DNA from 3 places in the Paenibacillus sp. FJAT-27812 genome. Region 2 is predicted to be linked to each of the others. Evidence: riboswitches for the same ligand, from Rfam matches in the RefSeq annotation. Region 2 holds a riboswitch; each other region holds the start of a gene.
What was found. A riboswitch is a leader RNA that binds a small molecule or an ion and turns the genes downstream of it on or off. The one in region 2 is predicted to bind cyclic di-GMP.

Region 1 (10,573 bases), 2.2 Mb from region 2:
CGCCAAGCGGCATGGGGCTGCTGCAAAAGTCGGAATCTACCGGGATGCAATATTTATTTTCCCGCCCATAAATGGCTCGAAGCTCATCATTATTTACGCCGAAAGCGTCTAAGCTTTGCTGCCAGAGCTTCTGCTGCGGATAAGCCGGTATAACGAGCGGCGGTTGATCCGAAGCAAGTGAAGAAACCGCGATGACATCGTCGCTGAGCAGTGAATAACCACAGCTTATCAATGCCGACGCTAACGTCGATTTCCCCGCTCCCGAATGACCTACAAAGGCATAAGCTTTACCATTGATTGCAATGGCACTCCCATGCAAAGGATAGAGGCCACGCTGCAGAAGCACCGCACCGATACAGGTCCCAAGCACGTATAGCCGGATCAAATCCTCATCGGCTCCGACGATAGGAGAAATCGTGATCTTATTTCCGCCTTCTATTCGAAATAATCCAGCATCCGGCATATATACCGATACGTTGCGTTCCTCCACAACAAAGTCGTAGGGCTCGAAAGGTACCGTTTCCTTAATAAAGCTATCGACGATGATCTCCACATCGGTTCGCTCGCCGATCTCGCTCACTTTGGTCAGCTCCGGCAAGGCCAGCTCGCTTTCTATCGTAAGCCCAAATGCGCGATATGCCATTTTTGTCTTCGTTGCCATCAATGTCCTCACTCCATCAATCTCTGGTTAAAAAGCTAGAAAGCCCTTATACACCTTATGTACAAGGGCTTTCTTCACCAATCGAATTCATAATGCCTTAGCTAGTAAAACGTGGCTTTTCAGAATGTTGGCCAGGTACGTAAGCCTCATCTGTGAACGGACCGTTTTTCGTGGAAGCCGCAGTCATATGTACATGAAGGACCTCTAGCTCAGGTTTATTCCATTGTTTTTTCGTTTGCATATATTGTCACCTCCCTTCAATTGAATTTTTTTAGAAAACGAAAAACGATAAGGCTGCGCATTAACAATCTATAATTCGGATCAGCCGCATGCCTAGACTGAGTGCCTTCCTCCAGTCCCGACAGCGCCGAACGGATTACCTTGCCATCAACGAACTCCATAAATAAGCGATCTTCGCTCATTTGCCGCAGCTCATCCTTAAACGATTGCCATTTAGGCAGCATGCGATGAACCCAATCCGCTCCTTGCACCCCGCGTATACGCTGATTAAGCCTCACCTCATCGGGCAGCAGCTTATCCGTAGCACGTCTGATCAGAGCGCGGTCCATCCCATCCTGAACGTATTGATCCTCCGGCAGCGACAAGCAAAAGCGAATGACCCTGATATCATTGGTCGGGTCGCGCTTCCAAAGGCCGTGCCTGAGCGACAGCTTTGCCGAGAGCGTATTGCCTGCATTCCAATGAAATACTTCATTGAAATGGCTTTTTCTTTCCTCATACACATCCCTTGCAGCGAACCAGCCTGATTCATCGATGCCATGCTCGCCCAGCCGATTGAATACATCCGTTTTCCTTGCAAAATCGGGATGGATCATCATCGGATAATGGTATGTATTTTGCAATGGCCGCAATTGTTCAATTAGCGGGAATGCCGCCCGGCTAACATTTGAGAACACATGCGCCCGGCCAGAGCCGATATTGAGGCTGTACTGGCGCATTTCCCGAAGCAGCCTAACCCATTTCATTTTTTTGAGCAGCGTTGCGTAATAAGGAATGGCAGATCCCCATGAGATCGACAAATTGCCTCTGCCCCCATTAAGCAGCACCCCTACCCCCTGCTCCTGTGCCTTCTCGAACATGCCTCTCATCCAGAAGGAGTTCTCAAAAAACTTATAAGGCATTTCCATAATATCTAGAAAACCGTCGATCTCGGAGTAGGAGTCTCTTCCCTGAAAGTCGAGGTAGTGCTCCTCGATCCCCCCGACATGCTCGACAGTTGATTCGATAAGCGGCCTCTCATTTGTCATCATATATTTTGCTGTGTAGTCGATAAAATCAGATGTTGGCACGTAGCTGAACGTATGCAGCTTTTTATTTTGCGGTCGCAATGCCCTTGATGCAAAACTTACGATCGAACCAGAATCCAATCCGCCGCTTAGCTGTGCTCCAACGTGGCGATGCGTCCGCAGCCTTGAGGCAACCGCTTGCCCAAACACCTCTTGGAACGCTTCAACATACTCAGCATCCGTTTTAAATCGCACCCGCTCATCCGCAGGAAACTGATAATATCTCGTTATCGTTATCCGCCCGTCTTGAATCGTAATGCTGTGAGACGGAGGCAACTGCTCGATATTGCGATAAACCGTTGCGGATGCGTCTGCTGCGTCTACCATGCCAGCGATCGCTAGAAACTCGGCAAGCCAATGTTCATTCAGCGTGCGTTCCATTCCAGGAAGCGCAAGCAGCGGCTCTATCGTTGAGCAAAAGGCAAACCGTTCAGCATTCCGCTGATAATAAAGCATACGGCTTCCAGAGAAATCTCTAGCGCCAAACAGCTTGCGGTTGCGAATATCCCAAATCATAAAAGCAAAATCGCCAGCCAAATATTTAGGCACATCATCGCCATACTTATCGTAAGCTAGCAATATCAGCTCGCTATCGGTCATCTGGCTTCGTCGGTGCAGATCCACCTGCAGCAGGTTAAACAGCTCTGTCCGGTTATCGATGATGGCGTCCGCGGTTATAACCAGCCCTCTTTCGGAATCAGCATACGGATTTCGCTCGCCGACCGACTCTGGTGTGATCCACTGGTTATGGCAGCCAAGAAAGATAGATTCCTCATGCCAGGCCTGAGCCGCATCACAAGGGTAACGGGATAAAGCTTCCATTAAGGAGCCGCCTTGCTTCCATGCATGACTTCCTTGATCAGTTAGAAAAACTCCTGCGATGGCGCTCATCGTTTCCTCCGGCCAGACATCGAAATCGTTCGATATGAAGAACAATTTTCGAAAATCATTTAATGTAATAACAGTTCTTTATAAAGAACATATTTGCATATTACACCTGATAAATGGCTTTGTCAATCAATTTTTCTACGGTATCTTGCAAAAAATATTACATTTTTGTTCTTTATTAAAAACAACTTGTCGATTTATACCGTAATCATTTTTCCGATCCGCAAATGGCTGTTCATAGAACAAAATGAGCCGGTTTTTCAACCAAAAATATCCACTTATTAGCGATAATAAGCGGATACTATTGAAGGTATTAAAAAATAAATGATGTTAAAGCTTACTAGCTTTCGCAATTAACATTTTTTCGTTATAATAGTAGTGGTCTACAACGATGTGATAACGGAGGAGTTTCTTATGATCGGAGAACGTATTCAGATGCTGCGCAAGAGAAAAGGCCTTTCCCTAACGGAGTTATCCCAACGGGCAGGCGTCGCAAAATCTTACTTAAGCTCCATTGAACGAGGGCTCCAGCAAAATCCTTCGATTCAATTTCTCGAAAAGGTAGGCGCGGTATTAAACGTGACCGTTGAAGAATTTCTAAATAACGACGAAAAAACTGATCGCAAGCCCGATCATCTTGACAATGAATGGGCTGACTTAGTTAGAGAGGCAATGGCCTCTGGCGTAAGCAAGGATCAGTTTAAAGAGTTTCTTGAATTCAATAAATGGAAAATTAAGCGCGAATAGCGCTTTTTCCGCTTTTATACAGCAGTTTCCTGCATATCATCCTTCTTGCTTTCCTCAAGGCATAGCAGAACCTTCCGCACATCTTCCTTGCTGAACCCCAAAGAACGTGCATTCATGATTAATGCTACCCACTCCATATCCAAGTCCTGATTGTCATCTGAGTTTATAAGTACCATTTTCCCATGTCCCCCATTCATTTTGGGACGGTTGCACCACTGACTCCATGCGTTTAAGGTGCCCAGATACTAAACGCATTTCAACGTCTCCCTATGCTTGTCATTCACTTATAGATGTATTATAAATCACCAATATTGCGCATGCTGTCGCTTCATGTCTTACAAAAATGATAGATAAATACATTTTTTGTCGAATGTAATTAAGCAATGTTAAAGGTTATAGAGTTTATGTACTAGACTCCGTTAGGTCTGATCAACTAACTTAGAAAAGGCTTCCCCCTATTGCGCCGCTTTAATGTACGTGGATGCTTCAAGCTCGGATACGTGATACGTTTCTTCTTCGAAGCCGCCCGGATTCGCATACTGCCACCGCCAGGAGTCTTTGCACATCTCTTCAATTCCACGCGCAGCAGCCCAGCCCAGCTCTTCATTTGCCTTATGCGTGTCCGCATAACAAATCGCAATATCGCCCGGCCTGCGGTCAACGATTGCATAAGGAATGCTCCGCCCCGATGCCTTCTCAAATGCGGCGATCATCTCCAGCACGCTGTAGCCGCGGCCGGTGCCAAGATTGTAAATATCTACTCCTGATTTTGTCATGACTTTTTTTAGAGCCTGCACATGCCCGAGTGCCAGATCGACGACATGAATATAATCCCTTACGCCTGTTCCGTCTACGGTTGCGTAATCATTGCCAAAAACGTTCACTTGGGCAAGCTTCCCAACAGCTACCTGTGTAATGTAAGGCATCAAATTGTTTGGAATGCCATTCGGGTTCTCGCCGATTCTTCCGCTAACGTGGGCGCCAATCGGATTAAAATATCGCAGGATCGAAATCCCCCACTGCTCATTCGACTCTGCTAAATCCTGCAAGATTTGCTCCAGCATAAGCTTCGTCCTGCCGTATGGATTCGTCGCTCCAAGCGGAGAGCCTTCCGCAATCGGAACCTGCTCCGGGCGGCCGTACACCGTTGCAGAGGAGCTAAATACAAGTTTATGCACGCCGAATTTTTTCATGACTTCACATAAAATTAAAGTGCTTGTAATGTTGGTATGGTAATAAGAGAGCGGCAATTGAACCGATTCGCCGACAGCCTTAAGGCCGGCAAAGTGAATAACGGCTTCAATGGAGTGCCTAGCGAATACGCTCTCCAACCCGCTGCGGTCCATAAGGTCCATTTTGTAGAAGGTGAACGTTTTGTTCGTAATTTCTGCGACTCGATTTAATGAAATATGGCTGCTGTTGGACAAATTATCGACGATAACGACCTCAAATCCCGCTTCCAGAAGCTCCACACATGTATGACTCCCGATATAACCTGCACCGCCAGTAATTAATATCGCCATTTCATTAACCCCTCTCAATTATTCATTATAAAGTACATTTAATTCTTAATAAAGAACATCTTATTAAATAAATTCCCTGCATCGCAAACAAACTGCAGGGAAGTATTTTCTTGATTAGTGGAAGAGATTAGGCGGTTCCAAGATCCGTATTATCCTCTAGCCGGATATAAGGTGTAGTGCCGGTTATCGTTATGCCTTTAAATACAGACTTCGCAACGGTTACCGACTGATTTTGACGGAGCCAGTTGAAGTTGAGTTTGCTATTGTCAAAGTAGGAGTGGGCGATAATGGCCTTTTTGGCATTATCCGCTTTCCCGACAGAAGCATTAATAAAGGTGGTTCCGGTTACAACAGCATTGCCGTCCATGACAAGCCCTAAGCTTTGGAACAAACCGTTGCGTAGGGTAATTTGCCTCATATACTTCGTATCGCTTGATCCAAGCTGGATATCCGTGCTGCCAAGCAGCGGGGTTTTTGCTCGCATAAATTCACTGTTGCTAATATGGCACCCTTCAAACCTTGCGGAGCCTTCAATGAGCGTAAGCCCACTTACGACGGTCGGGCGTCCAGCATAATCTGCAGGAACCAATAGAGATAAATCGTAATTTTTTATCGTTATATTATCAATCACCGCACCAGCAGCCAGCAGATTAAAGTTTGGCGTGAGCGCGTTATCAGAACGCCAGTCCCGCTCCACCGTTATATTGGATAAGAAGCATCTACCGTAATTGTACCTGCTAAGATTAAAACCCGGAGTACCTGCATCCTTAATGGTAACCGGAGCACCTCCCAGCGTCTCGGAAACCTGAAAGCCTAGTGAAGTAACATTAACGGTATAATACAATTTATCGACGCTGATTCCGGTCGGAATTTTGCCGATCCATTGCTCAAACGATACTTGCGCTCCGTTGCCTAGTCCATGTGCCGTTTTGAACGTGAAGGTTCCAGCAGCTGCATTTACCGTTGGCGAGCCTAAATAGCCATAGACGCTTGAACCATAAACCATACCGTCTTTAATCTGGCAATTTTGCACGACTGCTCCTCTTACATCCAGCAGCTTTAAATTCCCTTTTTGGAAAACAGCCCCGTTCACAAAGTTATCGCCTTGTACCCACAACTCGCAGCCATTAAAGGAGTTGTTCACATATTTGACGTTTGGGAAATTTGGATTCGAGCTCACACCGCCAACATTATTGCCTTCAAAAGTATTTCCGTCTACTACAATATTGGTACCGTCGGCATTAACGAAGTGTCCGCGTACGTTGCTGTAGATATAATTGTCTTCAACATGAATGCGGTAATTCAGCTCCAGTCCGTTCGGACGCTCTGCTGATTTATATGGGATATTGGTTTCGCTATACATCGACTCGATATCAATACCGAACATAGGCGGCGTTCCATTTCGAAAATTCGTCGTTACGCCATCGTTATCATAGCCGATATGATGGATCTTGTTTCTATAGATATGAGTATCGTTTGAAGCGCAAATCGAAATCCCTTGCCTTCTGCAATGGTGAATATGGCAATCATGAATCAGAACATCTTGACCCATTTGCTCCTGCGTATATAAGGCTGGATCAAGCTGGTATTTTTCGTAGCCAGTTAAAATCCCATCTCCCGTGCAATTTGAAATGTCCATATTGGATATTTCTATCTGGTTGGAGCCAAAAGAACCAATTCCATAACCGCTTTCATGCGTATAAAAGGAATTATCGACCTTGGCGCGTATATCAGCAATTTGGCTGTCGGTTAAAGGCGCGGTAAGCGGTATAACAAATACCATTTTATTGTTTACGCTTATATCTTTCATTTCGTCAAGAAACCACCCTCGCCCCCCAGAACTGGCAGGCGCAAAAACACCGTTCGTGCGAAATCCAACAAGCGTAGCACTAGAAACAGTATCTTTATACTGATAGAATCGATATCCTGTAGCGCTCACACCTGGTATGCTCCACAGCCTGAAGCTAGCAAGAAGGCCTGGGTTGGCATAACGGTCAATCACCTCACTGCGTACCGAGTTCGGGTCATTATTAAGCGTACCGTCCGCATTTACGCCGCCTCTGACAAACTTCACCGCAATCTCGTAAACATGCTCCTTCTTATCCCCTATCAACTGGCCGCCTGAAACCTTTGCCTTCGTAATCCCTCTCATTTCAATGATGGAATAATTTGGGGACGAATTGCCCTCTAGCTTGATTATACAGCCTTTTGCAAGCTCAAGATGTATCCCGCTTTGCATTTGGATTGCTATGAGAGTATTAGGATCGAGTCTAACACTGTAGATACCTCTAGAAAGAATGACATGTATAAAACCTTCAGATTTGGCCCATGCGATTGCGTCATTGATCCCCTTCGTTGTCTCAGCCGCATTTAAACCTGCATTATTAATATGAAATCGATCTAGTTCTATTAAATAGGCTGCCTGGTCACTCATAACCTTCACCTCCATTTACAACCAGCATATGTGCTTGTCAGGGAAGGGTTACTTATTTCCGCTAACCTCCAAATGACGGCTGCGCTTCAGCAGCAAGGCACGAAGTTTAGGAATTTTACTCAAAATAGCCTCTGCAACGCCAAGCAAGTATTTAAATTCTTCCGTTCGATGAAAAACAGCCGCATAGATTGCATTTATTAATAGGAAGCAAAGCGTGCCCCTCACAAGCAGCCAGAACAATCCTCCGGCAGGAAGGAAGGAGCAAATATATGCAGCTGCAGCTGCGGCAATAACGGCAATGATAGAGTAATAGCCATACCGAGTAAAATATAGCTTTAATGGCTGCTTAAATACTCTTTTATAGACAAAATAAGGAGTGGTCCAAAACGGGACGAGCAGCGCGCTGACAAGCGTACCGATGAATATCCCGGCAATTCCCATTCGCTGCACAAGGATGAAGGAAATGCTCAGGTTTAATGCAGCCTGGCACAAAGGCGCAAATCGGTCCTCATGAAAGATGCCGGCGGTCGTTTTGAGCATCGTAATGGAGTTGCGCATCCCCCGCTCATAAAAGGTTATGATTAATAGAAGAACAACTAGCGGCCCCATCACGAACTCCGAACCAATCCATACTAAAATCAGCGGCTCAATAAATAAATAGAGCATAATCGCAAGCAAGGAGTACAGCCAAAAGTTCAGCAGCATCGTCACTTTAAATACATGAAATACCTTTTCCTCGCTTTCCTTCGCCACCAGATTGCCCAAGCTGTGGTACATATTCGCAAACACCTGATTGATAAACGTGCGGCAAAGGTCGATAAGCATTTTATAGTTCGAATAAAGACCGACTGCCGCTACACTTATAAAGGAAGAAATAAGAATGCTGTCTACGCCGAAAATAAAATAAGTGCCTATATTTTGCAGCAAGATAGCCTTCATATTTTTAATGAAATTTGCCTTCGTATCCGGATCAAGCTTCGTCTCTTTTTTCTGCCTCAGAAACGGATACATCCGGTCCACGATCTTGGCTAAAATGATGGAGCTCATAAGCGACACGACGCATTCGATAATTAAGTAAAAAATAAACTGCTGCGTAAAGTAGAGAATCGCGATTTTCGCGCATACCGAAAGAATCGATGAAACGGAAAAAACAGCCGTTACGATATAGTTTTTTTGATTTACATTCAAAAATGAGTATTTATAAATGAAAAGGTATGGCGTGACCGTATTGATTAAAAACAGCAAATAAATGAAGCTAATATTTTCGACGCTTGTATTTTTAATAAACACATCAAGGAACGGCATAATGGATAGTCCCAGCAACAGCACAACGCCCGCTATGACCAAATACGCTTTTTTGTAGAGATTCATGAGCGCCATAATTTTTGGCCTATCATTATCGGCTACCGGCTTATACAGGTTGTATACGATACTGGAGCCGATACCGGCTTCCGCCAAGGAGAGCATGGCAAGTATGCTCGTAAACAGCCCATTGATACCCAAATACTCAATGCCCAGGCTATTAATGAAAACTGTGCGCGATACGAAGCTTAAAATCGTAATGATGATTTGGTTGCCTATACCGGCGGTGATATTTAATAATGAGCTCTTTACCCGCATGTTGATCCCCTATCTTCGTTTATCCGACCTTTGAACGCTGGCTGGCGTTAATGATGCGAATACAGAACCCTTGCGTAAAGGGCAAAATATTAAATAACATGGAATATACGCCGATATCCTTTGTGTCCCCTTGCGAGAAATCAACTGCCCCGCTCCGTCTTGTCACCTTCATGAGGTAATGCACCGCTCGCCTCGCCCCTTCAGCACATGGCTCTGCCAGCTCCTCCACTTGCGAGGCTTGAAGCAGAAACCAGCCAAGCGTCGCCGTTGTAGACGAATCAGCCCTTGACTCTCCACGGCTCACTGTCCACGTCCAATTGCCGCCAGGCGCTTGAAAAGCAAGCACGGTCCGGGCAAATTTCTTGACCATTTCCGTAAGCACAGCCTTAGACTCATGAGAAGCTGGCAATTCGCGCCAAGCATCAATCAAGCCAATTGCGAACCATCCGAGTCCACGTCCCCAGCCATAAAGCCCAAGCGGCAGCCTGTTACCGAGGTGATAGGCATGGCTAGGAAGGTAATGGTCTTCCAACATGCCGTAACTTTCGTATTCCGTCAGTTGTTTGACAGCTAATCGAACGCATTCCGCTTTGTTATATCTCGTGCCGTAGGCGATTAAGAACGGACAAATAAAGCCGATCGTATCTACATAGCGGTAATGCTTCATCGACTTCCGATACGCAACCGTTCCATCCTCGCCGATATGCGCTTTAATGAGCTCCCAGGTGTAGTCAAGCGCAGCTCGATAACGCTCTATATCAACCGTTTCCAGCTTCAAGATTGCATAGCTGAGTATCGCTGCATCTACATGTTCAGGCTTCTGTTTCCAGTCGCCGTTGCTATCAAACTTAGAGTTAAGATAGGTTTTGATTTCTTCCGTCGTCAGCTTGCTCGCATCTCCGCGCGCATATTCCACGAGCCCGAGCAGCAAGGCTGCTTCCTGCCAGTGCTGTATCGCACTTTTGGTATAATTGCCTCTCAGCATGTCAATGACGACAAATCTCGTATTATCCGTTACTTTAATTTTCGGCGTATGGTTGAGCCATCTCGTGCCCGCCTTAGTAATCGACGCATTCCAGCGATTCGTATCCGTATAACGGCCAATATGAATTCTGCCAAACCAATCCATGAATAGCGGTACCATATCAATTGCCGCAATGATAAACGCCAAAGCCAGCAGTAGAATGCTTATTAGTTGGAATAAAATAATAACAACCCCTTTAACTAACTAATCCATTGATACAATTTATGTATTTCATCCTCTGTCCCTAAAGCTTCCTTCTGAAGATTATGTACGAAGTGATTCCTCAGAGATTCGTCGTCAATAAGCCTTTTAATTCCTTCATAAATAGAGGCAGCATCCTGATTGACGATCAATCCATTTTCCTCATGT
Region 2 (10,573 bases):
GAGACGGGGCTGTTTGCACTTCATGGTCGTGAATGGAACTTTCTGGGAACACTATTCGTAGATGATCTATAGAGTGCGTCAGGAGAGGCGGTTATTTACATATGGATAGTTCGGGAAAACCTGATTATGCGCTGCGCGTCGCTATTTCGGAAGCGGGCTATGAGGAAGGCAAGCCCACTATACGCAGCATTAAGCTCGAAGTAGCGCCAGGCGAGCTGGTGGGCTTAATTGGGCCTAACGGAGCGGGCAAAAGTACGACGATCAAGACGATTCTTGGTTTAATGGCATACGTAAGGGGCGAAATCGAGATCGGCGGTCAAAATAAACGGTACGCCTATGTGCCGGAGCAGCCGGTGTTTTATGACTATTTTACGCTGTGGGAGCATTTGCATTTGGCAGCATCGGCGTTCGGAATCGAGGAGAAGGCGTTTGCTGCCAAAGCGGAGGAGCTGCTGGAGCAATTCCGTTTGACTGGGGAGAAGCATCATTATCCGACGCATTTCTCCAAGGGAATGCAGCAAAAGCTGATGCTCATCATCGCTTTTCTGCTTGAACCGGACATTTATATCGTCGATGAACCGTTTGTCGGCCTTGACCCGAGAGCTACGACGGATTTTTTAACGCTGCTTGATGGCGAACGGGCGCGCGGTGCAGGCGTGCTCATGTCGACTCATGTCCTTGACGCCGCAGAGCGGATTTGTAATGCGTTTGTCCTCATTAACAAAGGATCTGTCGTTGCACGGGGTACGCTTGGACAGGTTAGGCAAGACGCGGGATGCGCAGCGGATGCGACTTTGTTCGAGTGCTTTCACGCATTGACTTAAAGGGGCTGAATGTGATGCTTACACCAAGGCAGCTCTTCTGGATTCGCTTGAAAAAGAATGGGAAAGAGCAGCTCCGGGTTTGGAATAGCGTGCTCGACTGGTCGGTTTGGCTCTATTTGGTTATACCGGGCTTGTTCATTGGCGGAGGATTGTATAGGGAGATTTTGCTGGAAATGCCGAAATGGGCATTGAGCCTGCCATGGGCAAAGTTTTATCCTATTTTGCTTCTTCTTCTGTTGCTCTCCGGGCAGATCCGCATATTCGTTGAGAGCGCCGACCGATTGTTTTTGCTGCAGCGGCCGGAATGGCTTCGGACGCTAAAACGATGCGGATTCGGATATACGCTGGCGGTTAAGTTCGTTGTAATCGGATTGCCGTTTCTTCTCTTGCTGCCATTTTTGTTAAAGGCAGAAGGATTAACGGGACTGCAGCTTGTTCTAGCTTATTGCTATACCATCGTAACCGGCATGATACTGGCTATTGGCATTCATATGCTCCAAGGCAAGCTGGTCGGTTGGCGCAAGCGGTCGGCTCAATTGATGACCTTGCTTCTTTTCATAGCCTTCTACATCACTCCGATGCTGGCATGGACTTACGATACAAGGCTGCTCGGCATATCCCTTGGCGCTGGCATTGTTGCCTTGCTCGTTATGACGCGATTTGGCTTGCGGTCGCCCATTAACTTTGAAGCAGAGGTGAAGCAGGAGAGCGAGACGCGCCTGCGCAGCACGGAACTGCTCATGAGCCAGGTCATTGAAGCGAAGCCGCTCGTGCGCCTGAAAAGTCCGTTTCTCTTCCGCAGGTCCCAGCGCTTGTTCCGCAAATCGGACTCAGGAACTGTCCTCGCAGAGCTGAGACTAAAGGCGTTTTTGCGAGGCATGACCAACCTCAGGGTCTGGCTTAGTTTTATATCCGCATCAACAGTGGCCGTCTCGCTAGTGCCGGGACCGGTTGCGCTGTTCCTTGTGGCAGCGTTATCGCTGCTTGGCGCGGCGTGGCTTCAGCTCCAATGGAAGCAGTGGTTCGCGGAAGCGTTTATCGTACAGTTCCCATGGACGTCTGGAAGCGCTAGGAGAGGGGCGGTCATTTCACGCTTTTGGCTGCTGCTGCTCCCTATGCTCCTGTGGTCCGCCATTGCCGGATATAAGCTGCTTGGCGTACAAGCTGCTATTATGGCAGCATTGCTTTGCTTTATCCTATGGGGCTGTATCAGCCTCTTTACACTGCGCAAGCCAGCTGATTAAACAGCGTTGAGAAACAGAGTAAGCGGCCATGGCCAGTCACTGATCATGGCCGTTTTTTTCACTATAAATGTAATCGCTTTAACTTAATAATATCCAATATTTATTTCATTTATCGACAGTTAACGATGGGTGCAACGAAATAATAGATTTTTTTGTGTCGAATCGTGATGAATTATGATGAAGATTAAGATAAAGGTGTTGATCTTATAAATGGAAAATAGTAGAATGTTTCTAAATCAATCCAGTGATTGCCAATATTATCTATGGAATAAATATGCATTTTAAAAATAGAATATCAGGCAAAACCTCTGAAAAGCGGTGACGCAAAGCTATAGGGACTACTTCTTAACCGAGAAATGTCAGCCAGTTGCAACCGAAGCAAACGGTATAGCTATGAATATATATAGCCGGTATCTTTTTTTTCTATGCCTATTTTTCCGTAGAGTGTATCTATGGAGAGATTTTAGAGATAGGAGAGAGAAGAGGGATCGTTCATGGATAAAAGCATTGGATCTGATATTCGCAATCTTTTCCCTAGTGATGATGGCAGCTTGGAGCAACGTAATAAGTTGCTAGAACTATTTACTCAGCTTGTAACAGGCGTAGATGAGTTAAAAGATCCAGAATCGGTTTATCTGAAAGGTCAAAAAGAAAGAGGACCTTCTTTTTACAGTGATTTGGTAAACGAAAGTCGCATTCCCCGTACGGGCCAACCGCTTCAAGACGTGAACAAAGAGCTTCTGAAACTTCTTTACGCTCACCCTTATCATACGAAGTATTTTCTTACGAACATTTTACCGATGGCAAGCATACCTGGCGTGCTTGGCATGATCGCCGCATTTTTGGTAAACGGCAACAATCTTTGGGATGTATACGGGCCAGCTGGCGCTGAGGCTGAGGTCAAGGTTGTTACGATGATGTCTAAGCTTGTTGGATATAACGCTTCCGTAAGCGGAGGATATACGACCTGGGGCGGACAAGGGGCTATATTCACCGCGCTGCGGCTAGCTATCAACAAGAACTCTGCTGCCGCTTCCAAGAGCGGAGTGCCTAAGCATGTATATTCGTTTTGTTCCGAAGCGGCACACTACAGTTTATATAAATCGATGGAAGCGACCGGTCTTGGCAGCGACAACCTCATTAAAGTAAAAACGAATGAGGACAGCTCGATGAATGTCGCCGATTTAAAGGGAAAAATGGAGAAGGTTATTCAATCCGGAGGCATTCCTATCTTTATAGTCGCAACTACGGGAACAACCGATGCAATGGGCATAGACAACCTTGATGAAATTGCCGGAGCGGCTGAACAGCTTGCTAACGAATATGATGTTCCACGTCCGCATATTCATGCCGATTCTGCTCTTGGCGGATTTTTTGCCTTTTTTAATGATTATGATTTTATTGGCAATCCGCTCTCTTTCTCTCAGGGTGTGTCGGCTAGTCTGCAAGAAATCCAAAGCCGAATGAAGCATCTGCATCTAGCCGATTCACTTTGCTTTGACTTTCAGAAGCTGGGGCAGACGCCTTATTCGACAAGCTTGTTTTTGGTGAAAAATGCTGCCGATTTGAAGCTTGTGGATTTGGACCCGGACGAGACTCCGTACGTGGGGCATCGCGGATATGGCCAGTACCATACCAGCTATACGCTCGAATGCTCAAGAATGGGCAGCTCTATCAGCATATACAGCGCCTTGTTAGCGTTTGGCGTCGAAGGGTATCAACGGCTTTTGGCTCAATTTGTCGAGGTCAACCATACGTTCCGCCTTGCTTTGGCTCGCGAAATTCCTGAAGCCGTTATCGTTAATGCGGACAATCCGGGTATTATCACTCTGTTCCGAATCTATAGCGACGGTTCCAATGGCTATAAAAGCGAGCTAAGCGGGCAGCAGTCCTATGAACAAATTGCCCACACCAATGAGCTGAACGAAATCCTTTTTGAAATATTGGGAAAAGAGAGAGGGAAAATGTTTTTTGGCGATACGAAGAAACATCTCTATGTCCCAACGTCGGACGGAAAACGTCTCGCCCTGTTCGCATCCAAGCTATTTGTCATCTCTCCTTATACGCAAAAAGAGCATGTCGAAGAAATCGTTAGCTACTTAAAGCAGAAAGTGCAGGAAACTTACACAGCATATCGGCGATTACATCCTGGGGGTATTGTCCATGAAGAAATCTATCATTAATTTTGCATGGTTTAAAGAGCATCTCTCTGTAAAAATCGCATTCAATATTTTTATTTTGCAGCTCATTACATGTATTGCCTTTGCTTTTTCGGGTTATGTCGTAAATCAGAATCTCACGGAAAGCTTAGTCGACCAATTCGATAAACGCCTCCAGACCGACATTCAAATCGCCTCGGATGCTTTTGCAGCGATACCCGGCACAGATATGGAAATAGCGAGTGCAGAGGATCCTAACTACACGAAAGTCAAAGCGGCATTTGAAAATTTAAAAGTAGAGCATAGTTTGGAAAATATTTATGTCTTGTCAAATAGTCAGCAAAAGGAACGTATTCTGATTTTATCTGGCGTACCTGATGATTTTGGAACGCCTTATCCTTTTACGAATGAGATGAAAGAAGCCGTAAGTGCAAATCAGCCTGTCATTAGCCCGATCTATAAGGACGAGTATGGCACGCACAAATCGATTTTTGTTCCGCTCACTAACCAGAAGAGCGAGGCTTACGGAATTCTTGGGATTGACTTGGATGCCTCAATCGTTCCGAAAACGACTTCCTCAGCAAAGGTTACCTCCCTCATCATAACGATAATGATGTTTGTTGTGGGCAGTGTCTTGGCCATCGTAATCAGCAAAATTATAACGAACCCATTACGTAAACTGATGATTGCTACGGAAAAAATCGCTAAAGGCGATTTGCAGACGACGATCTCTGTCGCTAGCCGGGATGAAATCGGGAAGCTGGCGGGTTCCTTTGACTCCATGATTACAAGTCTAAAGGGTCTTATTCATCAGGTGACTTCATCCTCCACTCTAATAGCAGATACTAGCCAGCATCTGCACCAGTCTGCGGGTGAATCGACGAACAGTGCAGCACAGGTAGCGGATTCTACGAACCGAATGAGCGACGGCATCAACCATATTGTCATCAGTGTGTCCAACAGCAATACGACCATTCTCGATATCGATTCCGAAATCAAAAGCGTATCGGGCGGCATGAAGGATATGCAAAGCATTGCGGCCCAGGTGCAAGAGCAATCGGAGCAAGGGCAAAATTTAGTCGAGCATACGTTAAAGCAAATGAATCTTATTAAGGATGCGATGACCCATTCGCAAGAAGCGGCAGCAATGCTTGATGAGCGCTCCAAGGAAATAAGCGAGATTATTACGATCATCTCCGACATTTCCTCTCAGACAAATCTGCTGGCTTTAAATGCTTCGATTGAGGCGGCCCGTGCAGGAGAAGTCGGGCGTGGGTTTGCGGTTGTAGCGGGTGAAGTGAAGAAGCTGGCCGCTCAATCCGCCGAGGCTGCGCTATCCATAACAGAGCTCATTTCCAGCACGCAGGCTAACAGCAGGCTAGTCATAGAACGCATATCAGAAGGCAGCAACGCGGCCGATCAGGGCTTATCGTGGATTACGGGCACATACGACAACTTTAAAGACATTCACAGCGGCGTCTCGCACTTCTACGAGCATACGGATCATCTGCTGCACGCGCTGGATAAGGTGGACGATTCTTTCGGACAGATCTCTGGCGCTATGCAGCAAATTTCGGGAATTACGCAGGAGCAGGCTGCAGGTACGGAAGAGGTTGCGGCAGCCGCTCAGCAGCAAAGCGCATCCATGCAGGAAATTTCTGCGTCCATTGCACAGCTATCCACGCTCTCTGTTGATCTTAAGGAATCGGTTAAGCATTTTAAGCTTGATAAACAAGGTCAAATTGCGGTGTAATTTCCTAGACGGATTAGAAACGCTTATGGACAGGCGGTTCATCGCAAGTCTATTAGGGTAAGGACTAGTAGAAAGCAGGTTAAGCCCAATGAGGGCTTCGACTACACCGTTCTAGGAGGTGCGACCGACAATGAGTACAGACAAGGACATGTATGGGGCAGTAGAAGAGGAAATTTTGGCCAAAAAGCAGGGCAACAGCTATTTGCTGACGACTGCAAAGGGAACGATCGGAGAGATCACGTACTCGATGGTTGACGTGGATACGTGGGTTATTGACCATACGTTCGTTGACGGCGCGTATCGCGGCCGCGATTTGGGACGGCAATTGTTAGATTTTGTTGTCGAAGAGGCTAGGGAAAAAGGCAGACGGATTATCCCTTCGTGCACTTACGCGTTAGCGCAGTTCAAGCGGCATCCCGAATATGCGGATGTATGGGAGAAGACGAGCAAGGAATACTCGGACCCATACAGCTCAGGAGGCGCCGGGGCATCCGGAGGGAAATTGCCTAATTAAATTCATCGCTCGACGCAAAGAAGGAACGCTCTCGAAAGGTCTGGATGGACCTTTTGGGAGCGTTCTTTTTTGTTTTTAGAGGATGCGTGAAACAGTGTCTGTGTTCTCCCGCCAAATGAGCTCCCAAGCCGCCACCGGCTGAGAATAGAGCTAGAAAGCAGCTCTATTCCGCTCAAACGAAGCAGAGTCCATATACTTGTGCCGCTAGAAAGGGGCTGTCTCATAAGGTCAGAAACGACCAAAGAGAAAGCCCCCATATAGTTGTGTAGGAATGAGTTCTTCTATTTACGTTCTTTCAGCGTTTGTCTTACGCGCACATTCATTTCTGGATGCTTAGAGAGGACGTAATGCAGCCCTTTCCGCTGCAGGGTAAGAAAGACGCAAGATGTAATAGCCGTTACATCGGCGGTACGAGGGACGTTGTTAAGCAGCGCGATTTCCCCAAAATGATCGCCGTCCTCCAAAATAGCAAGCCGCTGCTTGCCGTCCTCAGCCTGGGCATTCCGGCGCGATACCTCCACTCGGCCGCGAGCAATTAAATAAAATTTCTCCCCCTGCTCGCCCGCATGAATGATGGGCTGGCCGGCGGCAAACGTCTCCGTATTAAACAGGCTGCGAATCTCCTCCAGAATGCCAGTATCCACCCCTTGAAAGAACGGAAGCTTCGCAAGCCTTTCCTCGTCAATATCCGCTTCCTGTCCGCTACCCGATACCTGCATGCCGTTTTGTTTATCCCATAGCTCTTTATAATACCCGCCGCTCTCAAGCATATGCTGATGAGTGCCGCTATCGACAAGCTCGCCCTTATCAAATACAAAAATACGATCCGCTCCGGTAATGGAGGACAAGCGATGAGTAACCGTAATGACCGTCCGATTGCGAGAAAGCTCCTTAAACGTACGATTAATGGATGCCTCGGATATCGGGTCAAGGGCAGAGGTTGCTTCGTCGAGCAATAAGATTTGCGGATTTTTGAGGATGGCGCGTGCGATTGCTAACCGCTGCCGCTGCCCGCCGGAGAAGTTTGAGCCTTCGTCCAATACCTCGGTGTCATAGCCGCTTGGGAGAGTCATGATGAAAACATGAATTTCCGCTTTCTTGGCGGCCTCCATCACTTCTTCCTTGGTTGCTTCCGGCTTGCTGATGCGAATGTTCTCAAAAATCGTTCCGCGAAAGAGGAAGTTTTCCTGAAAGACGACGCCAAGCCGTTCACGGAAGGAGCTGCGGCTAATGTCCTGCATCGGATGGCCGTTGATTTCCAATTGGCCGGCCGTCGGCTCGTAGAAGCCTAACACAAGCTGGACGAGCGTGCTTTTGCCGGAGCCGCTGGAGCCTACGAATGCGGCGGTGGTACCGGGCGCGATATGAAGATCGATGTTTTTCAAAGCTTCCTGCTCTTCGTTATAGCGGAACGACACGCCAGAGAACCTGATGCCCGGCAGCTTGTTCTGCTCGCTTGTCAAAGGCATGTTTCCTGTCGCTTCTTTGGGCGCCAGCAGCAGCTTGTCCATTCTCTCGATGCTGACCGAAGCGTCGGTTAGGGTCGGTATCGTAAAGGTAAGGTTGAAGACCGAATTGCCCATTGAAGTATACATGGTGAAGAAGGCAACCAAAGAGCCCAGTGAAATATATCCGCGAAGCGCCAGATAAGAGCCAAATGCGATAATCGACAGGTTGACGAGCAGCAGGCTGACCATCGGAATTCTCTCCAGCTGCGCGTTTATTACATTTTTACGGTAATGAATGAGAAACATCGCTTGCAGCCTGTCGGCAAATTTATCTTTCATCGCTTGCTGCAGGTTATAGCCTTTGATGACCTTTTGCGCTTTAATATTTTCCTGCACATCGCCGGTCATATGGTCTAACTGTTCCTTGTGGCTGGCGTTGATCGCCTGCGCTCGGCTGCCCAGCAAATAAGGTCCGGCAAAAATAACGACGGCGCCAAGCAAAATGGCAAGCGCCATGCTCCACTGCAAATAGATTAAGACGGCGGTACTGATCGTGACAACGGCTAACGATTGGAGACCAATAGTCAAAACGACATTCATCGCTCTTTCGATAGCAGGGAGATCAACGGAGAAATAGGAGAGAAGCTCGCTTGAGCGCGTTTGCTGGAAGAAGCCGATATTGACCTGCTGCATATGCTCGAACAATCGCATCCGCAGATCCCTTTGCACGCGCGCAGTCAGCTTGGCGAGCGCATAGTCGCTCAATACGCCGGCGCTAAGGCAAATTACGCCGCTTACGGCGAGGACGATTAAGATAAGGAAAAAGGCGTCCATATCCTCAGGCACGATGGCTTTGTCGATGAGCAGTTTAAAGCTGAGCGGAGCTAATGATATAAAAGCGAGATCAAGAGCCAGCATGAGTAGGAAAAAGGCAGCCAGCGGCTTATAAGCGCGCAAATAGCTGATTAAATGCTTCAAGACGGTAAAAACCATATCGTTATGGGCTCCTTCTGAGCAATTATGGGGGATATCGACAAATTATACCATGGCAGGACCATGAACAGAAGATGGTTTGCAGATAAGGCGGCGTGCTGCAAAAGGACAGGCTTTTGCCCAATCACTGCTCACAAAAAAATTTTTCGTACGTACAATAACCTAATGGAATATCGAATAATGGGAGGAGAACGACAGTGATACTTGTTTCGGGCAGTCCTACGTTTTCACTTAATCCGCTTACGCTGACAGAGCTGGAGAGAAGAATACTGCAAGCCAAGCAGAAAAGTCAGGTCGTTTATCGCTATCCGTCTGTCGATGCATTGGAGTTTGAGCTGAAAATGCGCACCCACATCGTAGAAGCGGCCAAAGCGCTCTATGCAGGCGGAGCGAACTTTGCGACTTTTGCAGGCTCTAAGTGCAATGAGCAGTACTGGACGCGGACGGAAAACGGCGGCTTTCAGCTTAATGGAGGCGTACTGCCTTCGGTGGGAATAAACGATATTTTCGAAAATGGGCATCTATACGGATTTGAATGCGCAGGCGCAATCATCATTATATTGTACAAGGCGGTGCTCGATACCGTCGGCGAAGCGGTGTTTAATACGTATTTTCAAAACCTGTTTCTTCGGGATTGGCAGTATGACCGCGATCTGCGCTTAGTTACGACTTATAATAAAAATGAAGCTTATCCCGGCGATGTGCTTTATTTCAAAAATCCGGAGCATGACCCGGAAACGCCGGAATGGCAAGGCGAGAACGTCGTCATGCTGGATGACAATTTGTATTTTGGGCATGGCATTGGCATTGAATCGGGACAGGATATTATAGCTTCCCTGAATCGTATGCGTAAGGATGGCAGCACGATATCGGCCTATTTGCAGGATTTGGTCGTTACGCCGGATTTCGAGTATTTGCGCGGCCTTTCCGTGAGGGATGCTTGGTGGGACGCGGCTGGAGAGGAACGGGAATACCCGGTCGTTGGGACTGTCGGCGGCGGCTACCTTTATTTATAAATAAAGATTATGCTTTAATAATAAGCATCAGCGCAGAAGCACCCGTAACGAGAGCGTATCCGCTTGCGCTTACCGGTGTTTCTTTTATCAATAACAGGACTGGAGCCATCCAATGAGAATGCATGTATTAATTGTTGATGACGATCCATCGATTCGAGAACTGCTTCGATTTGTATTGGGGAAGGACGGGTATGTCGTGCTTGAGGCTGAAAATGGACAAGCTGCCTCCCGTCTGCTTGAGAATGAGCAGGTTCATCTTGCTGTCGTGGATATTATGATGCCGGGCATGAACGGATTTGAGCTATGCCGTGAAATAAGAGAGCATTATGACATCCCCGTCATTATGCTCACGGCTAAAGCGGAGATGGAGGATAAGGAGCAGGGCTTTGATTCCGGGACCGACGATTATTTGACGAAGCCGTTTGATCCGAAGGAGCTGTTGTTCCGAATGAAGGCTTTGCTTCGCCGTTATCGCCTTGTGTCGTCTGAGGTCATTCGGCTTGGACATGTATCGATCGACCGCAAAGGCTATGAAATCAAAGTAGGCGATGAGTTGATTACGCTGCCGCTGCGGGAATTTGAGCTGCTGTCGCAGCTCGCGAGCCATCCGGGGCGCATTTAT
Region 3 (10,573 bases), 1.4 Mb from region 2:
TGGCGACGAGGACGGAAACCAGCTCATCCGTATGCATGCCGGTCAAATTGGTCCGATAGCCCTCGGACAACACCCATCCCCCATGCTGCCCTCTCTCCGCATACACCGGAACGCCCGCTTCGCTTAACGATTCCATATCGCGAATAATCGTCCTCTCGGATACCTCAAGCTTTTCTGCCAACGCCTTCGACGTCATCTTCCCGTTGTTTTGCATCAATAATACGATTGCGATTAAGCGCCCCGCTCTCATGCGCCCTTCCTCCTCTGCCGCTCACATTCTTTTTTATAATTGTAGCATGAATATATGACAGGAGCTGTCGTATATCGTTTGCTAAACTGACAAAGAGTAAACCTTATAACGATGATTGGAGAGATCAGGATGAAACCATTACAAGGTAAAATAGCTGTCGTTGCCGGCTCCACACGCGGCGCAGGCAGAGGCATCGCAGCAAGTCTAGGGGAAGCGGGCGCGACGGTATATTGCACGGGCAGAAGCATTCGCGGCCATGCCTCTGACCTGAACAGGGCGGAAACCATTGAGGAAACAGCAGAGCTAGTCACGGCACGCGGCGGTATCGGCATTCCGGTCAAGGTTGATCATACGGTGGAAGAGGAAGTACAAGCGTTATTCGAGCAAATCAACATGGAGCAGGACGGCCAGCTTGATCTGCTTGTCAATAATATTTGGGGCGGAGAGAAATTAACGGAATGGGGAAAGTCATTTTGGGAGCATTCGCTTAGCAAGGGGCTGTTAATGCAGGAGCGTGCGGTGAAGGCGCATCTGATTACGAGCCATTACGGCGCGCCTTTGATGGTTAAGAGGAAAAAGGGGCTCATCATTGAAGTAACCGACGGGATCGATTACCGTTATCGCGGGAGCTTATTTTATAGTTTGGCCAAAATATCGCCGATCCACCTTGCCACCGCTATGGCAGCCGATTTGCAGCCATTTGAAGTAGCCGCCGTTGCGGTAACGCCCGGATTTCTTCGTTCGGAGGAGATGCTGGACCACTTTGGCGTGACGGAGGACAACTGGTTTGATGCGGTGCACGGCGGCAAGCAAGATGCCGAGCATTTCGCCCAATCGGAAACGCCGTATTTCGTCGGCCGCGGGATAGCTGCGCTTGCAGCAAGCAAGGATCTTTTGGAGAGATCAGGTCAAGTTTTCCCAAGCTGGCAGCTGTCCGATGAGTTCAACATCATCGATGTTGACGGCAGACAGCCGCACTGGGGAAATTACGCGAAGCAGCATGGTTTCCTGTAATTCATTCCATTGTTCTTTATCCGTTAACGACTTCTCCGCCATTGATATGCAGCATTTGGCCGGACATAAAGCTGGAATCGTCACAAGCCAAGTAGACGTACGCAGCTGCCAGCTCATGCGGCTGGCCCGGCCGCTTCATCGGCGTATCCGAACCAAACGTCGCCACGGACTGCTCATCGAACGTCGCTGGAATCAGCGGCGTCCAGATCGGTCCGGGCGCGACACCATTAACCCGAATGCCCTGCTCCGCCAAATTGACCGAAAGCGCGCGGGTAAACGAAACGATCGCTCCCTTTGTAGCCGAATAGTCGATTAACATCGGATTGCCGCGGTATGCGGTAATCGAAGCCGTATTGATGATCGCGCTTGACGCCTTCAAATGCGGCAAAGCGACAATCGTTAAATAGAACATGCTGAACACATTCGTCCGGAATGTCGCAACAAGCTGTTCGGATGTAATATCCTCAAGCTTCTGCTGGACATGCTGCTCGGCCGCATTGTTTACTAGAATATCAAGCTTGCCGAACGCCTTTATCGTCTGTTCGATTACGCTCTTGCAAAACGCCTCGTCACCGATATCGCCGGAAATCAGCAAACATTTGGCGCCAGCCTTCTCGGCGATCTCCTTCGTTTTCTTCGCGTCCTCATGCTCGTTCAAATAAACGATCGCAATATCGGCGCCTTCCTTCGCGTAAGCAACGGATACCGCGCGGCCGATGCCGCTGTCGCCTCCGGTAATAATGGCCGTCTTCCCCTTTAGCTTCCCTGCCGCCTTGTACGAATCAGATTCATAGATCGGCAGCGGGTTCATTTCCGATTCGATACCCGGCTGGCGATTTTGGTGCTGCGGCGGGTTTATCGGTTTTTGGGATGCGGAATTTGGCATGAGAAAATCAGCTCCTTATATTTTTTCCATAAAAGATTTCATCCATCTCGGTCTTCAATCTTCTCGTTATTTCTTCTTGTTCCTTAGCTGTCAGCGAATCCTTCGTATAGCCGAACAAATAATTGTTCAAATCGAATTGCTTCAGCTTGCACTTGGTATGGAACACATTTTCCTGATAAATATTAACGTCGATCATGTCATACAAAAGGCACTCTTCCTTCGGTATGTAATTTTGGATCGAGTTGATGTCATGATCAATAAACAGCTTGTGGCCGTTAATGTCACGCGTAAAGCCGCGTACGCGGTAGTCAAGCGTCATGATGTCCGTATCAAAGGAATGAATTAAGTAATTCAACGCTTTCAAAGGCGATATTTCGCCGCAGGTAGACACATCGATGTCTGCCCGGAAGGTGCTGATTCCTTCATTCGGGTGATACTCGGGATACGTATGGACCGTTATATGGCTTTTATCCAAATGCATCACAACTGAATCAGGCAGCGGGCCCGGCGATTCCTCGAACGATTCATTCGGCCCGCCGACGATAGGGCCTTCCGATACGAGCAAGGTCACGCTGGCGCCTTGCGGCTCATAGTCCTGCTTGGCAATATTCAGTACATGCGCGCCGATAATGTCCGATACGGTGTTTAAAATTTTCGTCAGCCTATCCGAATTGTATTGCTCGTCAATATAGGCAATATAAGCTTCGCGCTCTTCCCTTGTTCTCGTATAACACACGTCATACATATTAAAGCTGAGCGACTTCGTTAAGTTATTAAAGCCATGCAATTGGATTCGCTGTTCCGGCGTTAGCTTCAAGCGCACATCCCCCTTCTTTCCTTACTACTATTTCCTTTTACCCAAAGCGCGATGCGATAAAACGGCAATCTGCAATAAAAAAAGCATTTCACGCTCGGGATTAGCCAAGCGCAAAATGCTTTTTATAGTCAAATCTATTCAGATGACACCGGCTGTACGCCTTTGATTTCCAGACCAAATGCCAAAGCCCGTTTGAGTGAGTCCTCCGTAAATTTCGATTTCGGATATTTTTTCTCCACTTCCTCTTTTGTAAGCGGGATCCATCTGAAATCTTTGTTTTGGTAAACGTACTTCTTCATGCCCCAGTCAACATGAATCGTTCTGCTGGCTACCTTCGTCACCTTGCCGATCTCCGTTACCAGGTTTGAGGAACCAAATGTTTTGACGCAAAATTTGTTCACGATATCGTTCATGCTCTACTCCTCCTATCCGTATCCTTTAACAACGTATTTTATCATCAATTAAGCTTTTTCAATTCCTTTATTCGGAGTATGGGGTCGCCCACATAGACTTGTGTTTGGGGCAAAATGCCGTCGCGCTGTTTAATCGCAAGCAAATTAAGCGCATTGACGAGCTCTTCATGCTCCTTCTCTTTCATTTGAAATTGCACGCCGTATTCATAAATATCATTGTCCAGTTCATTGTACCAGACTATAAAGCCATATAGCACGTACATTTGATTGACAATTTGGGTTTTGAACATCAGCAGAATATCGCTGTTGACGGGAAGCTTAACGCCTACCATAAACCGAAGGCCGCCTGGACCGATATTTCGGACGAGCACCTCCGTGCTGCCGAGCCGCACGCTTCGTCCCTTAAACATCGTAATCGTCATCTCTGCCAGCAAGCTGTGCTTCATCTCGATTCGAAAGTATTGTCTGCGGTTTGGGATCGGCTCCATGCTGCTTCTTAGCAACGCTGGCTCCATAAACGTTTTTTTGCGCAGCAGCTGAACGATGCTCTCAGGGTCAACGGGTCGGCTAAAATAATAGCCTTGGATCTCGTCGCATTGCTGCTCCCTTAAATAGTTGAATTGCTCCTTGGTCTCCACGCCCTCGGCAACCACATGCATTTTCAGCTCTCCAGCAAGCCGAATCATGCATTCGATAATGCTCTTATTGCTTGGCTCCGTCATCATTTCCTCTACAAACGACCTGTCTATTTTGATCGTATCCAGCGCTAACCGCTTTAATAGATAAAGAGAGGAGTAGCCCGTGCCAAAATCGTCAAGCGATACTTTAATTCTACGCTTCCTCAGCTCGAGCAGCAGCTCCGTTACGACCTTCTCATTGCTGATGAAGGAGCTTTCCGTAATTTCGATTTCCAACCGATCTGGCGATAAGCCTGTCTCTTCGACGATGCAATCAATCGTCTCTAATATATTTTGTTTCAGCAGCTGCTGAACCGAGAAATTGACCGACATAATAATAGGAGGCAGCCCCATGTTCTGCCAACGTTTGCTTTGCATGCAAGCCTCTCGAAGCACCCACTCGCCTATCGGCACGATAAGTCCGTTCTCTTCCGCGATCGGGATAAACTCCGACGGGGATACCAGCCCCCAATCCGGATGGTTCCACCGCAGCAGCGCCTCAATGCCAACAACCTCCATCGTTTGCGCGTGGACGCGAGGCATATAATCGAGGAAAAACTCCCCTTTTTCCATCGCTTTGCGCAGATCATTGCTCAGTGAAAACAATTTAAAGGTTTTCACATTTAGCGAAGAGGAGTAATACTGTGACTGGTCCCGTCCTTTGGATTTGGCATGGTAAAGGGCAGCATCCGCGTTTTTCATCAAAGACTCAACCGTGCAGCCATCGTCCGGCGATTGACTGATCCCGATGCTTGCTGTTACATTCAGCTCAAATCCATCTATAACAAATTGCTCTTTAATGAGCTTAATAAGCTGCTCCGCAGCGTCCGTCACATCGCTCTGCTGCTGCACATTTGCCAGTATGATCGAAAACTCGTCTCCGCCAACCCGGTAAGCTACTTGCGATTCGCTAAAGCTGCTCATCACCCTCATCGCGATTTGCTTCAGCAGCGCATCGCCAATGGGGTGCCCGAGCGTATCATTTACATATTTAAACCGGTCTAAATCGATGAGCAACACAGCAAGCTTTTGGTTAAAAAACTCGCTTATTCTAAGCTGCGTATCGAGCTGCTCCTCGAACTTCCTCCGATTGGGCATGCCCGTCAAGTAATCGTGGTAAGCCAAATACTGATTTAACTCCTGCGCCTTGTTCCGCTCCGTAATGTCCAAGACGGTGCCTATAATGGCTTTTTCCCCCATATGGGACACTCGGTTAACATGCACTTCGCAATGAATGACCGTTCCGTCTCGTTTAATCGCCCTCTGGCAAAAATTAGGAAGCGTCTGTCCTTCCGTAAGCTGCATGACCTGACTAATGATCGATTCACGATCGTCGATATGTATCGTTTCTTCAACCGCCACTCCAATTAGCGATTCATATCCAAGCATTTTATCCAGCTCTTTGTTCGTGTAAACAAAGTTTTTTTTCTGAGCGACAAATATGCCGACGATAGACTGTTCTATGATGCTGCTGAATTTCAATTCCGTCTCCGAAAGCGACCGCTCCATTTTCTTCTCCTGCGTAATATCCTTAGCTATGCCATATATCCCGACAAGCTCGTTATCGATGATCATCGGTATATTGGTCACATTGACATCGATCTTTCGTCCGCTCTTCGTCACGCCCCTCGTATCATAGTTACAAGGCCTCTGTGTTCTAACCGTTTCCTCAAATAAATGAGTCGTACTCTCCAAATACTCCTTATCCACCATCTGGTGGAAGTTGCCCCGCATAATTTCGTCTCTCGTATAACCAAACATTTGCTCCAAGGCAGGATTGCAAGACAAAAAATGTCCGTTAATGTCAAATGAAAAGACCGCATCCGGATTATTTTCAAATATCGCTTTATAATGCTGTTCTTCCACTATTAATCGATGCTTCAAAATTTTATTTTCCGTGACGTCCTGAATCGTGCCTACCGTTTTCGTTACTTCGTTGTCATCGCCGAGAATAAATGAAATATGCTCCAGTACATAACGAATCTCCCCGCTCTGGCGAATGATCCGATATTCGCTGATGAACTCTTTTTTCATTTCTGCCGATTCATAGAACTGTTTCTTAATACGCTCGCGATCCTCGGCATGAATAAGATCAAAAAAATCTTCCTGCTTTACCGAGAAATCCGTACTCATCCCATATATATCAAACATTTGATTCGACCAAGACGCTTGTTTCCGAACATGATCGAATTCCCAGTATCCTAAATTCGCGATTTGCTGAACAAGTTCAAAGCTTTTGCCGTTGCCGTTAAAAAGCTGAATGTTTTTATCCATTGCTTAATATCCTTCCCTCTTATTAACATTTGCGGTAACCTGTAGTTTTGAGGAAGAGGATATAAGTATAGTATCTCTCATCCCTTTGGCAACCCAGCCACCTTTGGAAATTCCCTTTAGGCCTGTTGGCTTTGCGTCATTGTCTTTCGACAACTTTGCTCTTTACTAGGACTTTTTACTTATATGATTATTTCATACAATTCCGATATATACCATATGCAATTTCAGAAAATAAGTCGAAATTTGTCAAAAAACCTCCCCTGAGGGGGAGGTCAAATGCTAGAGACAGATCATTACAAGCGTGGATCAATCTCCTTCTCTCTGGCAACCTCAAATAGTAGATTTGCAGCAGCAGCCTTATACGCTGCGTTATCCGGCGCAATCTCAGCAAATGGAATCGCCAGCATTTTTTGCCCGAGCCGGTGCTCTTTTAAAGAGGTGCGAAGCTTCAGATGAATGCTCTTCTGTCTAATGAGTTTGTTGTACTTATGCGGGAAACGATAATCATAGCCATAAATAATCGACATATAGTTCGCATTACGCACCTTCATATAAGGAACGATATGCGGATCTGAGTATTCTTGCTTAATGACGACTCCCTCCATATGGTTATCCACCGTGAGCGTTAAGAAATACTGCTCCGCTTGCTCATAGCTCTCCTCTGCGGATAGATTGAGCGCAAGGAACGGATCATCCGAGAGGAAATGATACATCTCCGATGTCTTCCATTCAGGCAGCATCTCCCGGCCATCCTCATAGATGATTTTGAGCAGCGAGAACGGTTTGTATGCCAGCTCGCCAGCCTCCGCATACAGCTCAAGCTGCTTCTTGTACGTGCTGTAGGCGTCCATATGATCGGCAAGAGGCATATGCTTCTCCAAAACCGAATGAACATATTTGTAGCTTTGGTAGACGTTCAGGCCATATTTTTCATTAAGCGCCCCTTTGGACAGATGGAATTGATCCTTCTCAAAGCCGCTTTCCTTGTATCCTAGCGCAAGCTTATCGAACGCTTCCTCGAACCCATTCGCCTTAAGGAACGCAAGCTCCGACTCAAGCGCCTTTTCGATCGGTTTAAACTGCTTCTCTATAAGGCCTTCTCCGAGCGCCTGCCAAGGCAGCAATTCACCGTCGAGAATGAGCATCGCAATGCCGTTTTCCTTCATATAGCTTCCTAGTCTTTGCTGCAATCTCTCGTATACAGCCGTAAGATCAATCTTATTGATCTTATAACCATTGCGGCTTACCGCAAAACATTGCCCAAGCTCCGCATGCAAATAGACATTGCATCTTGATCCCATATATTTAGGCTGGAGCACGACCTCTTTAACGCCCTGCCTTGCAAAATAGTCCAGCCCTTTCCTCAGCGATTCAAGCTCCTGCGCTGCCTCATCCTTGTCTGCTGGCGCCATCGTTCCCGATATAAAGTTAATCTTATTAGCCGAGCAGTATTGCAGCCTGCGCGCTTCATCGTCACCGAGCTCCTGCAGCGACACCTTATGCTCTTCCTTGAACAGCGTGTGCAGCACATCCGTCATAGCCGCTTGCTCTGATTTTTGCGATTTATACATCGGCTTCGCCGAGAGTATCACCGAGGTAAGCAAATTGCCGTGCACCGCACCCGAATCAAGATGGATTTTATTTTTAATTCGGAACGCGTTTTTGGCTGCGATATGACCGAATACGTGATAAGGCTGATTATATGCCGCCTCCCGCTTCAAGAACGAAAGCTGCTCCTCCAGCGGCGCCGAGCGGTCGATCCGGAAGTTCCGCTGATGCCTAACCGAGTTCGGGTCCAGCTTGCCCAAATATTTATTCGCACAGGGCGCATGCGTCACATAGAAGGATGCTCCTCTTTTGCCCACCATCCGATAGAAGGGCTTTGATAGCGACACTAGATGATTAAACCGCCGAAGCAGCTCTTCATCCTGACGAAGCACCTCGGTTGAATCAAAGTACGAATGAAGCAGCTCCTCTTCGACGCCTTTAATTTCTCCGCGCATAAATTTATATACGAAGTTCTCATGGTTGCCTAGCACGAACAAGAAATGCTGCTGATTCGTATATAGAAAATCGATTATTTCCTTCGTATGGCCGCCCTTGTCGATCCAATCCCCAACAAGCAGCACCTTCGTGCCCTTCAGCTTCTCCGTTTCAATCAGCTGGCCGTCTTCCAATTGAAAGCCATGGCTAACGAGCAATCCTCTCAGCTCATCTGCGCACTCGTGAACGTCGCCTACCATAATCGTTTTTTGATCAAGCGGCAAAATAACATCCAAATAGTCGTCCGCATCCTCAACGATGACCTTATAATCCGCATTAGCTATTCCGGCAGACGGTGAATAAAAGTCCTTCGCGCGAACTTTATGTATTTTGGAGTAGCGCTCCCTCGATAATGAGCCAAGCACCTCTTTGCGCAATCGGTTGATATGGCTTGTAATGAGCTTCTTCGATCGCTCCGATGCGTAATAATCATCCCGCTTTCGGTAATCGAACAGCACTACCTCAAGATTGTAGTTGTTTTCATTTGCAATATCCTTTACCTTCGCCCGAAAATCCTCAGCCAGCCCTGTTGTGTCCACGACAACAAATTCCGCATTTATAGGAAAGGACGTGACCAGCCTCAGCTTCTCGAACAGAAGGCGGAAAGCCTGATCGCTCGCTTCCAGCATCACTTGGTCATATTTATCATAGTCAAAGCCAAGCAGCTCCTGGCGGATGCTATCAGAGGAAATATACTGCACATTGGCATTTACTCCTTTAGCCTCATCACTAAACCGCAGCTGCCGCATAAGAATCTCGTTTGCGAATGTCGTTTTGCCGCATTCCGTCGAACCGATCAGCATAAATATCGTATGGACTCTCGTTCTCATTTCCATCTCCGCTATTCCCTCCTTTTCCTCAAAATCGCTCCCTGCGTCGTCTGAATGCCATTCACGCCATCGCCGATTGCTACAAATTCCGTATCAACGTTTTGTTCTCTCACTGCTGCTATCAGCCATTCCTGAAACGCTGCTGTCCCAAGCTCCCATTTATGGTCATCATGACGGAAATCGTCCAGCTCATAATATGCGTTAAATTCCGCATTCGGAGTGGTCAGCACAAAATGATCAAAATCGATCTGCCCGCAAATTTGCCGTATAAGCGCGCTAGCCTCGTCCAGACTCATATGCTCAATAACCTCTGTCAAAACAACATCCACCTGCTCTCCGTTATACTGCTCAATAAAGTGATCGATGGAAGGAAACGTTGCGATGTTTTCCAGCTCCTTCGCATCCGCTTTTCTTTGTACCACCTCTAGCAATGGCTCGCTTATATCTATCGCATAATAGCTGGCTTCGATCTTGGACGCAAACGGGATCGCATAAAAGCCTTCTCCGCAGCCTACGTCCACAATCGATTTATCGAAGGGAAGCACGCTGCCGATGTAGCTCCTCCGCTGCTGCGCCGTGCCGCCAAAAGCCAATTGGATCGAATACCGCTCCGTCTTCTCAAGCTCCTCCTTGTACTTCTTGAAGCGATCTCTGGATGCAAGGAAGTTGCGGGCAAATAAGCTGCGAAGATAGAACGGCGCATCTATAATTTGAATGCTCTTCACATATTTGATCAAAATATCATCGGAAATATCAATGTACTCATCGCTGAATATCGATAGGAACAAACAAAGCACGCTTACGACATGCATAAGCTCATACAGCGATTTCTGCGTCTTGATCGTCAGCGAATAGCTTTTGTGCGCTAGATGCACCGTTTCAAACGAGTAATCCGTCAGATGCTTTTCAAAAAAATGAATATAGCGCAGAAGCTCGATATGGATCATGTTGATATGGAAGGAGTGCTCATATTGTTCCGTATCCTTTGGATCCTGTGCTTTGAGCGGCGCAGCAAAAAATTCGTTTATCGCTCCTAACACAAACAGCGGCGTATTATAACGAGACACATTAAGATATTCAAACTGGTCCTGTCTATGCTGTTTATAAGAAACCTCGTTGTCTGCATCCTTAAAATAAACGTTGAACGTCCCTTCATCCGTATACCAGCCATACGCCATTCCTTTGCGTACGGCGCGCAGCAGCATGCCGGAATGCGGATTCTTTTTGATGACGAACGAAAAGCTTGGGTTCGTCGACTTCACTTGCACGATTGCCATATTTACCTTCCCCTCACCTATCAGTTGCTTCCTTAACGCCATACCTCTTGTAAAGCGCTCCGGAACAAATCATCTAGCTGCTCATCCCGCGC

Region 1: it holds a riboswitch for cyclic di-GMP, as region 2 does, so the genes downstream of both, ADU23_RS32805 (anti-repressor SinI family protein) here and ADU23_RS07060 (pyridoxal phosphate-dependent decarboxylase family protein) in region 2, are expected to answer to the same signal.
Region 3: it holds a riboswitch for cyclic di-GMP, as region 2 does, so the genes downstream of both, ADU23_RS12960 (EAL domain-containing protein) here and ADU23_RS07060 (pyridoxal phosphate-dependent decarboxylase family protein) in region 2, are expected to answer to the same signal.

What each region holds. Positions count from the first base shown of each region.
Region 1 covers NZ_LIGH01000001.1:3,843,683-3,854,255, reverse strand. The annotation lists gene ADU23_RS16270 (aldolase) at 1-661, opposite strand, end outside; gene ADU23_RS32810 (paeninodin family lasso peptide) at 759-902, opposite strand; gene ADU23_RS16265 (lasso peptide isopeptide bond-forming cyclase) at 919-2,859, opposite strand; gene ADU23_RS16260 (helix-turn-helix domain-containing protein) at 3,271-3,603, shown strand; gene ADU23_RS32805 (anti-repressor SinI family protein) at 3,618-3,779, opposite strand; cyclic di-GMP riboswitch class II at 3,796-3,877, opposite strand; gene galE (UDP-glucose 4-epimerase GalE) at 4,059-5,126, opposite strand; gene ADU23_RS16250 (right-handed parallel beta-helix repeat-containing protein) at 5,254-7,560, opposite strand; gene ADU23_RS16245 (lipopolysaccharide biosynthesis protein) at 7,609-9,180, opposite strand; gene ADU23_RS16240 (glycoside hydrolase family 88 protein) at 9,200-10,387, opposite strand; gene ADU23_RS16235 (glycosyltransferase) at 10,405-10,573, opposite strand, start outside.
Region 2 covers NZ_LIGH01000001.1:1,664,668-1,675,240, reverse strand. The annotation lists gene ADU23_RS07070 (ABC transporter ATP-binding protein) at 102-824, shown strand; gene ADU23_RS07065 (ABC transporter permease) at 839-2,068, shown strand; cyclic di-GMP riboswitch class I at 2,357-2,443, shown strand; gene ADU23_RS07060 (pyridoxal phosphate-dependent decarboxylase family protein) at 2,563-4,251, shown strand; gene ADU23_RS07055 (methyl-accepting chemotaxis protein) at 4,232-5,980, shown strand; gene ADU23_RS07050 (GNAT family N-acetyltransferase) at 6,111-6,494, shown strand; gene ADU23_RS07045 (ABC transporter transmembrane domain-containing protein) at 6,776-8,935, opposite strand; gene ADU23_RS07040 (protein-glutamine gamma-glutamyltransferase) at 9,133-9,951, shown strand; gene ADU23_RS07035 (response regulator transcription factor) at 10,064-10,573, shown strand, end outside.
Region 3 covers NZ_LIGH01000001.1:3,072,664-3,083,236, reverse strand. The annotation lists gene ADU23_RS12985 (helix-turn-helix transcriptional regulator) at 1-250, opposite strand, end outside; gene ADU23_RS12980 (SDR family oxidoreductase) at 380-1,264, shown strand; gene ADU23_RS12975 (SDR family oxidoreductase) at 1,281-2,150, opposite strand; gene speD (adenosylmethionine decarboxylase) at 2,158-2,967, opposite strand; gene ADU23_RS12965 (hypothetical protein) at 3,102-3,380, opposite strand; gene ADU23_RS12960 (EAL domain-containing protein) at 3,425-6,331, opposite strand; cyclic di-GMP riboswitch class I at 6,416-6,501, opposite strand; gene ADU23_RS12955 (metallophosphoesterase) at 6,625-9,210, opposite strand; gene ADU23_RS12950 (class I SAM-dependent methyltransferase) at 9,216-10,481, opposite strand; gene ADU23_RS12945 (nucleotidyltransferase domain-containing protein) at 10,514-10,573, opposite strand, start outside.